DNA from 2 places in the Alteromonas macleodii ATCC 27126 genome. Region 1 is predicted to be linked to the other one. Evidence: predicted binding sites of a transcription regulator. Region 1 holds the regulator's gene; the other holds the start of a gene.

The links. The regulator sigma-54, encoded in region 1, starts transcription at its own class of promoters, with help from an activator protein. The targets are predictions, from matches to a motif close to GTTGGCACGNNNNTNGNNT.
Region 2: the regulator sigma-54 is predicted to act here: its motif matches at 4,161-4,179, upstream of MASE_RS19010 (OpgD/OpgG family glucan biosynthesis protein).

Annotation. Positions count from the first base shown of each region.
Region 1 is NC_018632.1:764,316-771,747, reverse strand. It holds gene lptC (LPS export ABC transporter periplasmic protein LptC) at 1-513, shown strand, start outside; gene lptA (lipopolysaccharide transport periplasmic protein LptA) at 482-1,036, shown strand; gene lptB (LPS export ABC transporter ATP-binding protein) at 1,039-1,764, shown strand; gene MASE_RS03335 (RNA polymerase factor sigma-54) at 1,838-3,319, shown strand; gene hpf (ribosome hibernation promoting factor) at 3,350-3,637, shown strand; gene ptsN (PTS IIA-like nitrogen regulatory protein PtsN) at 3,651-4,094, shown strand; gene rapZ (RNase adapter RapZ) at 4,179-5,024, shown strand; gene MASE_RS03315 (HPr family phosphocarrier protein) at 5,024-5,296, shown strand; gene mgtE (magnesium transporter) at 5,471-6,829, shown strand; gene MASE_RS03305 (response regulator transcription factor) at 6,880-7,432, opposite strand, start outside.
Region 2 is NC_018632.1:4,457,778-4,465,209, forward strand. It holds gene MASE_RS19000 (YceI family protein) at 1-121, shown strand, start outside; gene mdoH (glucans biosynthesis glucosyltransferase MdoH) at 351-2,342, opposite strand; gene MASE_RS19010 (OpgD/OpgG family glucan biosynthesis protein) at 2,323-3,948, opposite strand; gene MASE_RS19015 (outer membrane beta-barrel protein) at 4,775-5,329, shown strand; gene MASE_RS19020 (YheU family protein) at 5,383-5,619, opposite strand; gene MASE_RS19025 (hydrolase) at 5,668-6,702, opposite strand; gene MASE_RS19030 (TIGR02444 family protein) at 6,723-7,232, opposite strand; gene MASE_RS19035 (ATP-binding cassette domain-containing protein) at 7,213-7,432, opposite strand, start outside.

The sequences.
Region 1 (7,432 bases):
ATGTACATCCCTACGTGGATGGAAGAGCAGCCTGAAACGCAGGGGAATCGTGAAAACGATGCGCTAAAGCCCGCCTACAAAGCAAAAAATCTAACCACTACGCTGTACAATCAAGACGGTGAGTTAAATCACAAAGTATTTGCAGAGTCGATGGAGCATTACGACCAGCTTGGCTTTGTATTGTTTCAGCAACCTAAATACACCCTTTATACAGAAAACGCGTCATCACCATGGGTGGTAACCGCTGATGAAGGTACACTATACAATAACGAGCTAATCCAGCTGGAAAACCAAGTTAATATTGAGAACCAAACTGGCGATGACTTTGTCAGAAGTATATCGACCGAGTACATTCAAATTAATTTAGAAACCAAGCAAATGACATCTGACCAACCCGTTGAAATACTGGGCACCCAATATGTCATTTTAAGTAATGGGTTTAACGCGAATTTACGCACACAAGAATACGAGCTTTTAGATCATGTACAAACCACTTATTCCCCTAGCAACTAGTTTATTGCTTGCCATCGCTAGCGGTGCGGTACACGCCAGTGAAGATGATTTTTCGCAGCCCATAAAAATAGGCTCGAACACCCAGTTTATCGACGGTAAAAATAAAACCGCGTTGTACAAAGACGACGTACTCATAACTCAAGGCTCTTTGGTTATTGAAGCTGACGAAGTGGAAGTAATTGCCACTGACGGTGGTGGTCGTGAAATATTTATTGCTAGAGGAAAGCCTGCAAGCTATTCCCAGCAATTGGAAGACGGCACGCCAGTTTCGGCAAAAGCTAATGAAATACGCTATGAAGTGGTGAACCGAACGATTTCTCTTGCTGGAAACGCAGAGTTGAAACAAGACACCAGTAAAGTACAGGGTGACAACATCACGTTCGATATGATTACCGAGCAATTGCTAGCGACTGGCGGCGCAGGTAAGGATGGTGAGGGTCGAGTGACCACAGTATTCACACCTGAGACCATTCGCAAAACTTCGTCTAAGAAAGACAAAAAAGACAACGAGGGCAATGAATAGCAATGGCAACTTTGAGCGCTAAAAATCTTGCTAAGGCTTACAAGTCAAGACAGGTTGTTCGAGATGTAAGTCTGTCTGTCTCAACGGGTCAAATTGTTGGTCTTCTTGGCCCAAATGGCGCTGGTAAGACCACCACATTCTACATGATTGTTGGTTTAGTGAATCTGGATAAAGGCAAGATTGAAATCGACGACAATGAGCTAACTCATCAGCCCATGCACGAGCGCGCACGCCGCGGAATTGGCTACCTACCGCAGGAAGCCTCTATTTTCAGAAAGCTCACAGTGCATGAAAATATCATGGCCATTTTGCAAACCCGTAAAGATTTAAATTCACAACAGCAAGAAGAAGAAGCTGATGCGCTACTTGATGAATTTAATATTAACCATATACGTAATAGTACGGGGATGAGTTTGTCAGGGGGCGAACGCCGTCGCGTTGAGATTGCCCGCGCTCTGGCAGCAAAACCGCAATTTATTTTGTTAGACGAACCATTTGCTGGTGTTGATCCAATATCAGTTAATGATATAAAGAAGATAATACAACATCTTCGCGATAGGGGTATTGGAATCCTTATCACAGACCATAACGTACGAGAGACATTGGATGTTTGTGAAAAGGCGTACATTGTGAGTCATGGCGAGCTTATTGCGCAAGGAACGGCGGAACAGGTTTTAAGTAATCAAAAAGTAAGGGATGTATACCTAGGCGAACAATTCAGGCTATAGTTAATGTAACCGAATTGCCATTTTTCAGTTTCGCTCTGGTATATTCAATTTAGAGCATTTAAATAAGACGTAGATGAAACCATCTTTACAGCTAAAATTTAGCCAACAACTTACCATGACACCACAGCTTCAGCAGGCCATTAAACTGCTGCAGCTTTCTACACTTGATCTTCAACAAGAGATCCAAGAAGCGCTCGATTCTAATCCGCTATTAGAAGTTGAAGAAGGTAACGACGAGCCGCAACTAGAAAAGAACAATATCGACAACGATGACAGCGGCTCTGAGGCCACTGCTTCTGCATCTAGTGACACACTAGAAGCCGGCGATGCACTTGAGAAAAACGATCTTCCCGATGAGCTGCCAATCGACAGCACATGGGACGAATACTACTCTGCTTCATCTTCGCCAGCTCCGGGTCCATCCAATGACGACGAGCAAATCTTCCAAGGTGAGACTACTGAAGATATTCAAGAGCACCTTCTTTGGCAAATGCGCCTTACCCACTTCTCGGATACCGATCGCGCAATCGCTACAGCAATCATCGACTCTATTGACGAGTCAGGTTATTTAACCGTTACCCTTGATGATATTTTAGAAGCGGTTAACGATGATGATATGGAAGAGCCGATTGAAATGGACGAAATAGAATGTGTGCTTAAGCGCATTCAGATGTTCGACCCTATTGGTTCTGGCTCACGCTCTCCACAAGAATGTTTGATGGTGCAATTGCGCCAGTTTTCAGAAGACACACCGTGGCTTGCTGAAGCAAAGCAACTGATTGAAGAGTACTCTGACTTACTGAGCAGCAAAGACTATCGTACGCTTATGCGTAAAAGCCGATTGAAAGAAGATCAGCTACGCGAGGCAATGCGTTTACTGCAAACCTTGAATCCTCGCCCAGGTAGTGCTTTAGTTACTAAAGAGCCTGAGTACGTTATTCCTGATGTCTCAGTAACCAAGAAAAATGGCCGTTGGGTGGTTGAGCTGAACCCCGACAGTCTGCCTAAGTTAAGCGTAAATCAACAATACGCTGCAATGAGTCGCCGTGCCAAGAATAGTAGCGATTCACAATTCATCCGCTCACACATGCAAGAGGCTAAGTGGTTCATAAAGAGCCTTGAATCTCGTAACGAAACCTTAATGAAGGTTGCAAACTGCATTGTGCAGCAGCAAATGGGCTTTTTTGAGCACGGCCCGGAAATGATGAAACCAATGGTGCTAAATGATGTCGCAGAAATGGTAGATATGCACGAATCCACTATTTCGCGAGTGACAACGCAAAAGTACATGCATACGCCACGTGGAATCTTCGAATTGAAGTATTTCTTCTCAAGCCACGTTGCAACAGAGTCTGGTGGTGAATGTTCATCTACAGCGATTCGTGCATTGATCAAGAAATTAGTGGCCGCTGAAAAGCCTAGCAAGCCGCTAAGTGATAGCAAGATTGCTTCATTGTTGGCCGAACAAGGCATTAAAGTTGCCCGGCGAACAATAGCAAAGTACCGGGAATCGTTGTCGATCCCGCCGTCGAACCAACGCAAAAGCCTTATTTAATCGGGCTTAATAATATAAGGAAGACGAAATATGCAAATCAACCTTACTGGTCATCATGTCGAAATCACCGACTCTTTGCGTAATTATGTCGATACGAAGTTCAGCAAACTTGAACGTCACTTTGATCACATTTCTAATGTGCATGTCATCCTGAACGTTGAAAAATTAAATCAAAAAGCCGAAGCGACCGTTCATTTAAGTGGCGCTGAAGTATTCGCATCCTCAGAAAATACCGACATGTATGCGGCGATTGACAGCATGGTTGATAAACTCGACCGGCAGGTAATCAAGCATAAGGAAAAACTGAAAAAACATTAGTAGTTAATTAAGCATGGATATACAAGCCATCGTAAGTCTGGACCGCACCGAGTGTGCGGTTCAGTGTAATAGTAAAAAGCGAATTCTTGAGATCATCGCTGATATCGCTGCCAAGCAAAACGAGAACATTGATCAGGCAACGATACTCAACAGTTTGATGGCTCGAGAGCGTATGGGTAGTACAGGCATTGGCAATGGTATCGCCCTGCCCCACGGACGCCTGCCGGGCCTTGAGAAAGTGATTGCCATTGTTGTAACCAGCACGCCAGCAATCGACTTTGACGCCCTTGACGAGAAACCCGTAGACATCTTTTTTGCGCTACTCGTTCCCGAGGAACAGACCGAAGGACACCTTCAAACGCTGGCCACCGTGGCTGGTAAACTAAGCGACAAAGAAACGATTAAAGCAATACGTCGCGCAACGACAAGCGACGATATTCTATCTGCATTAAGTTAAACATTAAGCGCCTATTAACCGTTTAGTAGGCGCCTAATTCAACAACGCGTATGTGATAAAACCAGAGTATTAGGGAGAAAGTAGGTGAAGCTGATAATAATCAGTGGTCGTTCGGGGTCTGGTAAGTCTGTCGCACTTCGCGCATTGGAAGATTTAGGTTATTACTGTGTTGATAATATCCCTGTAAACTTACTTCCCACCTTAACCCATACAGTTGTTGACGAGTACGATCAGGTTGCGGTAAGTATCGATGTGAGAAACTTACCTAAAAATCCTGACGATTTGGTAGAAATTCTAGACTACCTGCCTTCTTCGTGGTCGATGACCATTGTTTACATTGACGCGAGCGATGATGTACTGGTTAAGCGTTTTAGCGAAACACGTCGTCTTCACCCTCTCGCCAAGCTTAATAAATCGCTTTCAGAAGCCATTAAAGCCGAGTCAGCCCTACTTGCTCCTATTGCTGAACGCGCAGATTTATATTTAGACACAGATAAGCTTACCATTCACCAACTGGCAGAGTTAATTCGAGAGCGTATCTTGGGTAAGAAAAGCTCACGCCTTGTGCTTGTGTTTGAGTCGTTTGGCTTTAAGCACGGTATTCCTAAAGATGCGGATTACGTTTTTGATGCCCGCTTTTTACCTAACCCCCATTGGGAGCCCGACCTTAAACATCTGACCGGATTAGACGCACCAGTAGAAGTATTTTTGGGGTCGCAGCCTGTAGTGACCAAGTTCATTTGGCAAATTCAGAATTTAATAACGACATGGCTGCCTCATTTAGAGCGCAATAACAGAAGTTACGTAACCGTAGCGATTGGCTGTACTGGTGGCCAACACCGTTCGGTTTATATCGCACAGACCCTGTCGAAAACCTTCAGTGAAATACACCCTGATGTTCAAATTCGTCATAGAGAGCTGAATCAGTAATGACTATTCAAAAAACGCTAACTATCGTCAATAAGTTAGGGTTGCATGCAAGAGCGGCGACCCAACTGGTTAAACTGGCTAATCAATTCGACGCTAAAATCATCTTAAAAAAAGGCGATAAAGAAGCAGACGCAAGCAGTGTATTGGGATTAATGATGCTTGAAAGCCATCAAGGTGAACAGGTAGACGTGATTGTGGACGGCAGTGATGCTGTTGATGCACTTGCAGCTATTGAAGAGCTTATTGAGGGCAGATTTAACGAAGACGAATAGTCTTACTTGCCCAATCCATTGACCAATTAATCAACACTTAGCGCAGTTATCTTAAAATCCTGCGCAAAACCTACGCAATTATCATGACAGACTCATCATAATTGCGATATTCTACGCCCACTTAGGCTCTATGGCCTGCATTGTTCATCTTTTAGCTTGTAGGAATAACGCCTTATGGCAGAAGCGCTTGTTTCTAAATACGTACAAACTCAGTTACGCGCACTCAACGCTGCGTTGACCAACGGTCAATTCGTATCTGTACGTAAGCTTCTGCTTGAATTACCGCCTTCAGACGTCGCCCACATTCTTGAATCTAGCCCTAGCAGAACCCGTGACGAATTATGGGAGCTCATTGATGGTGACTTTCACGGCGACATTTTAGAAGAACTGTCTGACGATGTTCGAAACGGTATCATTACAAAAATGCTTCCCGCTAATGTGGTTGACGCACTTGAAGAGATGGATACCGATGACTTAGCAGAGACGCTAAGCAGCCTTCCCGAGCCAGTATTGGCCGATATTCTAGATTCGATGGATGCACAAGATCGCGTGCGCGCAGAGCAAGCGCTGTCTTACGGTGAGGAAACCGCTGGTTTCATCATGAACACCGACACCATCACATTACGTCCAGATGTGACCATTGACGTGGTTCTGCGCTATATCCGCTTAAAAGGTGAGCTACCTGAGAATACGGATACGTTTTACGTGGTAAACCGAACTGACAACCTTGTTGGTATTGTTCCGGTTACCCGTTTACTCACCGCAGATACCGACGATAAAGTGTCTGACGTTATGGACGAGGAATCTGAAGCGATTCCTGTGAATATGCCAGACGACGAAGTGGCGAGCCTGTTCGAGCGATACAATTGGCTTTCAGCACCTGTTGTAGATGAAAACCATCGCTTAGTGGGCCGAATTACCATTGATGACGTGGTTGATATTATTCGTGAGGACGCCGAGCACTCGATGATGAGTATGGCGGGTCTTGATGACGACGAAGATACCTTTGCACCCGTTATGCAAAGTACCAAACGACGCTCGGTGTGGCTGGCGGTAAACTTAGTGACGGCGCTAATGGCTGCGATGGTGAGTGATCTATTTGAAGCAACGCTCAGCCAACTGGCTGTGTTAGCTATATTAAATACCATTGTCCCCAGTATGGGCGGTGTAGCGGGTAATCAGACGCTAACGCTAGTTATTCGCGGTATGGCACTAGGCCATGTTAACGCGAGTAACTCACGATGGCTTATCAGTAAAGAAATATCCATCGGCTTTTTAAACGGTGCCATTTGGGCGGTGCTTATTGCCTCTGTCATCGCGTTATGGAAACAAGATTACATGCTGGGCGTAATTATTGCCTTTGCCATGATGGTAAACATGATTGCGGCTGCTTTAGCGGGTGCAACCTTACCTATGATCATGAAGCGTCTTAAGATAGACCCTGCCCTAGCTGGCAGTGTTATCTTAACTACGATAACCGATGTAGTGGGTATTTTTGCTTTCTTAGGTACTGCGACGCTGTTTCTAATTTAAGTTAATTTTGAACTCTCATGCCTGATAGGGCATGGTGAGCTAAAAAATACTCATGCAATAAGCGCTTTCGCTATATATCCATTGACGTTCAGCTTGTAACCCACACCCCAGACGGTTTCTACTAGCTGTCCACCATTTTCAATACTGTTGATTTTATCAAGCTTAGTGCGTAAACGATTTATATGGGTATTCACCGTGTGCTCGTAGCCTTCGTGGTTATAGCCCCACACCTCACTGAGCAATTGATTGCGAGAAAAAACTTGGTTTGGATGACGACAAAAATAATCCAGTAGCGCAAACTCCCTAGCCGTTAACGTTAGCACTTGGCCATTTAAGGTTACGCTATGAAATCGCTGGTCGATTTTAAGGGGTCCTATTTCGATGCGCTCTTCACTACCTTGAGATGGTCTTAAATGTTCTTGGCTAGGCATACTTCTGCGCATATGGGAGCGAATACGGGCAATAAACATACGTGCATCAAATGGCCCTGATAGATAATCATCTACGCCTACTTCATAGTAGTTTGCTTCATCTACCTCTTCGTCGGCCACATCGTCTGTCATCGCGTCACTTTCCACTGCCATCACCCAACTTTCGGGGTTC
Region 2 (7,432 bases), 960 kb from region 1:
TAACGGGAAGGTAGACGGTATTTTGATGTTGCACGGAAAAGCCGTTCCTACGTCATTTGCTGTTAAAGCAAGTAAAGTAAACGACGATACGCTTACCGTATCACCACGTCACCAACGTTAATTAAAGCAGAGTCTTTTGGACTTGCTGAAGGCGTAGCTGCACTTCAAAAAATTGCAGGGCTTAAGAGCATAACAACAACAGTACCCGTAACGTTTTCAGTTACGTTTACTCAATAAAACATTGTTATTGCCGCCGTCTATCGATAAAAAGCTAGGTGGCACGTGACTAAACGCAATAAAAAACCGCACACATGTGCGGTTTTTTTGTTTTGATATCTACTGTGAGTCTATTATGCGCTGTTAGGAAGCCTGTGACGCATAGGCAAAGGCTTTTGACTTAGTACTTGCTCTGGCATGCTCTGCCACACGTTATCAGGAAGCGCAGGTACTTCTGCCTTGTGCTGTGATATAGCGAAATACCCCATTGCAACGCGTAAACGCTTAAGTGCTTTACACTCATTCACTTCCTGGTCAATGACAAACACGCCCCACTTACGCATGGCTATGCCCAGCTTATCGCTGCTTGTTAAGCGGATAACCGGCGCCGCTAACACCATGCCTACTAATACGGGTAACAACCACATAAATAGCGACGGGGTGAAGTAGAAGGTAGTTACGCCCCACGCTACCGCTAAACAGCTCATAATTTGCGTGTGTTTAATTGCAACTTTCCATGGCACTTTGCGCCCTTCACGCTCTTGCGCTTCCCATTTAACAGAGTGGCCAACAAAAACGCTAATTACAAAATAACTGTGATAGAACATCATTAGCGGCGCAATAAGCACGGCCATAGTTAATTCAATTGCTGCCCCTTTAAGCAAAGACCACGCGCCACCAAATTCGCCACGACGTTTTATTAAAGCTAAAGTAATACCGAGAAGTTTAGGCAAGAATAATAAGGCCGCCGTACCCCACATGGTTACCATCATCATGTCTTGGCGCGCTACCTGCCAACTAGGGAACAGCTGGTATTCAGACACGAAGAACTCCGGCACCGATGTGGCGCGAATTAACGCATCTGCTGTGCCTAGCGCCAACATGCAAAATAGTATGAGTGAAGAGATGTACGCAAACGCACCAAATAAGAAGTGCAGGCGGTTTGCCATTTTAAGACCTTTAACGTTCAATAACCCTAAATGCTGTATGTTGCCCTGCACCCAACGACGGTCGCGAATTGCGTAGTCAACAATGTTACTTGGCACTTCTTCATAGCTGCCCGTGGTGTCGGTAAGCAAGTAGGCCTGCCAGCCAGCACGGCGCAGTAGGGCAGCCTCAACAAAGTCATGACTTAAAATTTCACCGCCAAAAGGCGCGCGCCCTTCAAGGGTAGGTAGCCCGCAGTGCTGCATAAATGGTGCAATACGAATAATGGCATTGTGCCCCCAATAGTTTGCACTGTCTGTTTGCCAAAACGATAGACCTGTCGCCAACATTGGGCTGTAAAGATGAGCAGCAAACTGCACAAAACGACCAAAGAAGGTGTTTTGACGTACCGGCATTGGAATGGTCTGCACTAACGCCGTATCAGGGTTTTGCTCAATACGACGCGCCAAGTCTTGCATGCGCTCTCCAGTCATTACGCTGTCGGCATCTAATACAATCATTGACTCGTAGTTTGCACCCCAGCGTTCACAAAACTCTTTAAGGTTACCCACTTTTCTGTGCAGGTTTTGTTCGCGACGACGATAAAACACTTGACTAGAGAAGGCACCTAAACGCTTTTTCAAACGGGTAAAGGCACGTAGCTCTGCATCCGCTTTTTCCATATCGCGGGTGTCGCTGAGCATGAAAAAGTCGAATTTAGAACTGTTGTCACTTTCCATTAATTCGCGAATACAAGCTTCAAACCCCACCATAATACGGCGGGTATCTTCGTTATAAACCGGCATGACCACGGCGTGCTTTTGCGTTAATGGAGTAGTAGCATCAGGAGGCGTTTGATTTCTGCACAAGCTCAACGGGTCGACGTTAAAAAGCTGTAAAAAGAAACCGATAATGCCTGTCCAAAACGCCATACACAACCATGCGAACAGGGTTAGCCCCAACCCCAGCTGTGCAATCTCTAGGTTGGTAAGGCCGTTAGGTAAAAAGATTTCGTACAAACTCCAACCGGCCAGTGCCGTGCTTGGAATAACTAGCATTGCCATGATAAACAAACGCATATGCTCTCCTTTTAAGATGAAATGTGAAGCACGTGCAGTGCCATCACTTTTAACCTGAGGCACGGCTTTAGCCTCGTCCGATACCGCTGCGCAAGCGCGATTATTTTGGTTGGTAGACATAATTCCAAACCTCACTCACACGTTTACCGTCTTTCTCTATGTAAGCGCGCATATCTACCGTCTGCTTTTCTTTCGGCTTAACAAAGAAGGTGGCCCGCCACTCTTGTCCATCAGCAACGGGGTAAAGTCGCTGCTGAGAAATCGTGCCGTTAGTACCCTGTACCACCAACTTCATCGACTCGTTATCAAAAGCAATGGCAGAAGGCGCGCTGAAGTCCACGCTGAACTGTCGTGTCGTATTTAGACTGTCGTTTTTAAACTCGTCACCCGGCAACACAGCCTTGCCTTGGCGGGTACGTACTACTGAGGCCAGTTCACTGACAAACGGATTTTGTTCTACGGTTTTAAGCTCGTAAGCGAAATACAGTGATTCGCCCGAATTGAATGGCTTTTCAGGCGTCCAAAAAGCCACGATATTGTCGTGTATTTCGGATTTAGTTGGAATTTCGACGACTTCTAATCGGCCTTTTTCAAAACCAGCTTCTGGCGTCACCCATAGCCCTGGGCGTATATGGTAATTGGCCTCTGCGTCGAGGTAATTATCCCATTCGCCGTCGCGTTGAAGCATGCCGAATCCTTTAGGGTTTGCGTCGCTAAGTGACGTGACTTGAAGGCGTGCAGGATTAGTCAGTGGACGCCAAATTTCTTCACCAGCGTGAGTTACCATGAGCACACCGTCACTATCATGCACCTCTGGACGATAGTCGTCATGACGCTTTTCTGTGTTCTCGCCATACAAGAACATACTGGTAAATGGTGCAATGCCTAGCTTGCTCACGTCATCTCTGGCAAATAACCAACTCTCTACTTTAACGCTGGTATCAATATCAGGCTGTATAACAAATTTGTACGCGCCCGCTACAGAAGGGCTTTCAAGACGCGCATAAACAGTAATAGGTTTACCCTCACTCGGTTCTATGACCCAGAACTCAGTGAAGTGGGGGAACTCTTCGCCTTTGGCTAGCGCCGTATCAATCGCAAGACCTCGTGCAGAGATACCGTACACTTGATTTTTACCTACAAGACGGAAGTACGATGCCCCCAAAAATACAGCAAATTCGTCTTTGTACTCTTCGTTCTTGATAGGGTAGTGAACGCGAAATCCAGCAAAGCCTGACTTTTCGTCCGTTAGCCCAGCTAACCCCGACGCAGACCCGTCGTAGTTGAACATGTCACTGTTGAACGCTAGGCGTTCAGGCTTATTGCTTTCACCAATAGTGTGGATAGTGACGGGGTATTCATATAAAAAACCCGGGTGAAAAAACTGCAGTTCGTAGTCATTCTCGTCATGCCAAAGACTCTGCTCGGGCTTGAAGCGAATTGAACGATACGTAGTGTAGTCAATTTCTTTAAGCTTGCTGTTTAACCCGTGATCGTCCTGCTCGTAGCTCTCTGTCGCTGACTGGCGTGCAGCATCAATAATTGACTGAAGAACCGGCGATGCTTTTTGAGGCTGATTATCGTTGTTAACCTCAACTGCACCGGCTTGATGAAACGCAAATAATGCGATGACACTGCTCATCGCTAAAAGAAGGTGTGACAGCTTATTGCGCTGACGCACATTCGTTTGTAAATCTTTACCGAAAATCGAAACTGGCTTAGCCATTTGTCCTCTCCTTATGAAAACAATGGTTATCCAGATGACCATCAACAACTCGTTACACGCCTTACTTACTGAAAAGCGTCTTTTACAAAAACGGTATTGATTGAAGCCACGCGAGAAAGGCGCTCTCTTCCTTTCTTTATCCACTAATATCGTGAAAAACCGAATTCCTTGCCCAAGAGCTAAAGTGAATGTTGGATAACACACAGAGACTTGAGCAAAAGCTGTTCCAACACGAAATAGTCGCCGTTATTTTTTATATTTTTCATAATTTACAATGCCTTACAAACACACACATTGTGGATTATTGGAGAACACTGGCTTGTAAAAATGTCCGATGAGTTAGACAAAAGGATAACTGTTGTTTTTTAGAGACAGTTTTGTGTGCCAACGTTTTACTAGGAATACATCAAACTTTGATTTTGAACATTTCAAATGTGTAGCCTCTAAAAAGCCAGACGCATTTTATCTATAAATATTAGTAACATAGATAAATTAAGACATATCAAAATAGTGATTTAGTACGAAGTTGGCAAACGCTTTGCTATTTATCATGTTGATAAATAAATCGGACACTATTTCTTAACGGAAATAATAAAGATGGCATGAAGGCAAGTACGGCTTTGTGTTCATCAACCAAGTAGCCTTTTGCAGTGTGTCGTAAAGCACTGACTTGCAACACGTTTTGCAAACTGTCTAGAGCCATTGTGTAAAGACTAGAACCATTATGAAAAGGTTAGAGCTTTATAGAGTACCTAGAACGTGTTTAAACAACGAAAACGTTTGCGGTGAACAAGGTGGGTTACTGAACATACTAAGGAGTTATCACATGCGTAAATCATTCACACTTATTGCAGCAGCACTAACTGCGGCAACACTTCCTCTTACAGCTATGGCCGACAAGCCTGACTGGCGTTACGTAGAAGGTGGTTACACCAAAATGGACTTTGACGACAATGAGTCTTTTGAACCAGACGGTTTAACCGTTAACGGTAAATACCTATTGAACAGCAACTGGTACCTAAACGGCGAGTATAGCTTCTTTGAAGAGGGCAACTTTGACTTTGATATGCTGACACTAGGTGCGGGTTACCGTTTACCTGTTAACGCGAAAACAGACGCGTATTTTGGTGCCAACTTAGAGCGTATCGACGGTGATGTAAACGATGAAACAGGTTACAGCATTAATGCTGGCCTTCGCTCGATGATCACAGAGCAGGTAGAGCTGGCGGGTGAAGTTGGCTACTACGATGTAGACGATGGTGAAGCGACATTTAGAGTAGGCGCTAACTATTACATCACGCCACAATGGGCTGTGGGTGCAAACTACAGAATCATTGATGATTTAGACATTATGCAGGTAACTGCACGTTACGCGTTTTAAGCCTTCCTCTCCTCAGGTAGGTAGCCGGGTTGCTCGACCCGGCTTTTTTGTGTCTATTGTTCTTCAGCTTCGCTTGGCTCAATATCTTCTTTTCTTTTGATATCTACACTTTCATGAAGCTCTGAATAGACCAGCACCGCCTCACCCGATTTAAGTCTGTTTAACACTTGCTGCACTTTCACATCTAGCGCAACTTCTTCAGCGCCGTAGTCCGTGCCCTCTCGCAGAACAAAAGACTCAGCCAAGCTATAAAGCGTATCGGCTTCTAGCGCGTCAATGGGGATTATCATTCACACTCCTGATAAAAAGCGTTTGGGTAAATTATTAGGACATCAACATTAGCGGCTGACATAACGACACGTAGTATTTACAGGTAAGGCTTCACTTACAAAACGCTTCACCCGTTCGTGCAGCCATACTTTAGGATTTAATATAGAACCTTGCATGAACCCAACGTGACCGCCTCGTTCACTTAGCTCCACGGTAACGTTGCGCGCAAGCTCTTCTTCCTTAGGCACAATTAAGTGATTCATAAAGGGGTCATCAATGCTATGCAATACCAGTGTAGGACAGTGGATCGCGCTTAAAAAGTGATACGCACTACACTTTTCATAGTAGTCTTGAGCGTCTGCAAAGCCGTGAAGCGGCGCTGTGATCTTCTCGTCGAATTGGGTAAAGCTGGTGATCTCTTCCACATCAGTTTTTGTTAGCTGTATAAGCTTGCGATAATCGATGTACTCCATTTTCTTACGCAGCGTATCCTTCATGCTAGTAAGTAAATACTTTTGATATACGCGAGAAAAACCCTGGTTAATTGATTTAGCGCATTCAGAAAGTTTAAGAGGTGAAGAAATGGCAATCGCTGCCTTAAGCCACTTTTGCGCAGGGTTTTCGCCCAACAGTTTCAATAGCATGTTGCCGCCAAGGGAAAAGCCGATGGCCACTTTAGGAATTCGTGGAAATTTATCGTGAAGCCACTCTAAGAAAAAGCTGGGGTCTTCTGTTTCTCCACTGTGATACGCCCGCGCTTTTAAATTTGGCACGCCGCTACAGCCGCGATAGTGCATCATCACCACCTGCCAACCATTCACTGACAATTGAGCCATCATATCGTTCGCGTAATGCGACTTAATGCTGCCTTCTAAACCATGAAACATCACCACGATACCCGATGTTTCCTGCGGTTTTGGCCCCCACGCCACATCGACGAAGTCGTCATCGGGTAATGTGAGACGCTCCATGTCGTAAGACAAAGGCAACCGCTTTTGAATAAAACGCGGCCATATGGTTTGCACATGACGGTTCTTCGCCCACCCTGGCACCTTAAAGCTGCTTTTTATTATCTTTCCATGCGATAGCGCTGATTTACTCATTTTGTTTTCTTATTGTGTTTTTACGATAGTTGGTTAACCACTAGGCTCACTAGTTGGCGCGCCTCGTTGTTGTCTCGCAGTCCGTATGCATTTATAAACGCTGCGATAGACGCGTTAAATACGTTAGACGATACAGATTGCCCTTGCCCCAGATGCGTGACTGGCTGCTCATTGAACGACGCAACAATATCGTGCTGCTGCTGTCTTTCAAGCTCTAGCTCTTGTGCTTTGAGTGCGTCATATTCTGCTTGGTCTCCGCCTTTTTCGGGGCTCGCAGCCTTTCGCCTTGCACGGTGATACTGTAACTTTTCTTCGGTCGCACTTGATGCCGCAATCACTGCCTTAAGCTGTGGCAAATTAATGATGACATTATTCTCTAAACACCAGCAAATCAGCAAGAGAACGTTTACATTAACCTTGTGGTTGTCTTGCAGTAAAAGCGCAAGGGGAGCCATATCACCTTTGGTATAGCGAGAAACGCTATACTCCCAAAACGCGCGGTTTTCGATATTAGGCGTTGGCATTGTCATACTCTTCTCGTTTTAACTCAATTTGCTCTTGGGCATCCAGCCATGCCATCTCTTCTTCCTCAAGCTGTTGCTTAAGTTGAGTTTGCTTGTCGAGTAGGCCCATAAGCTGCGCCTTTTTGTCTTCGCTGTAAAGCGAAGTATCGGCAAGTGACGCTTCCACCTCAGCCAAAGCAGCACCACATTTTTCCATGGCTTTTTCG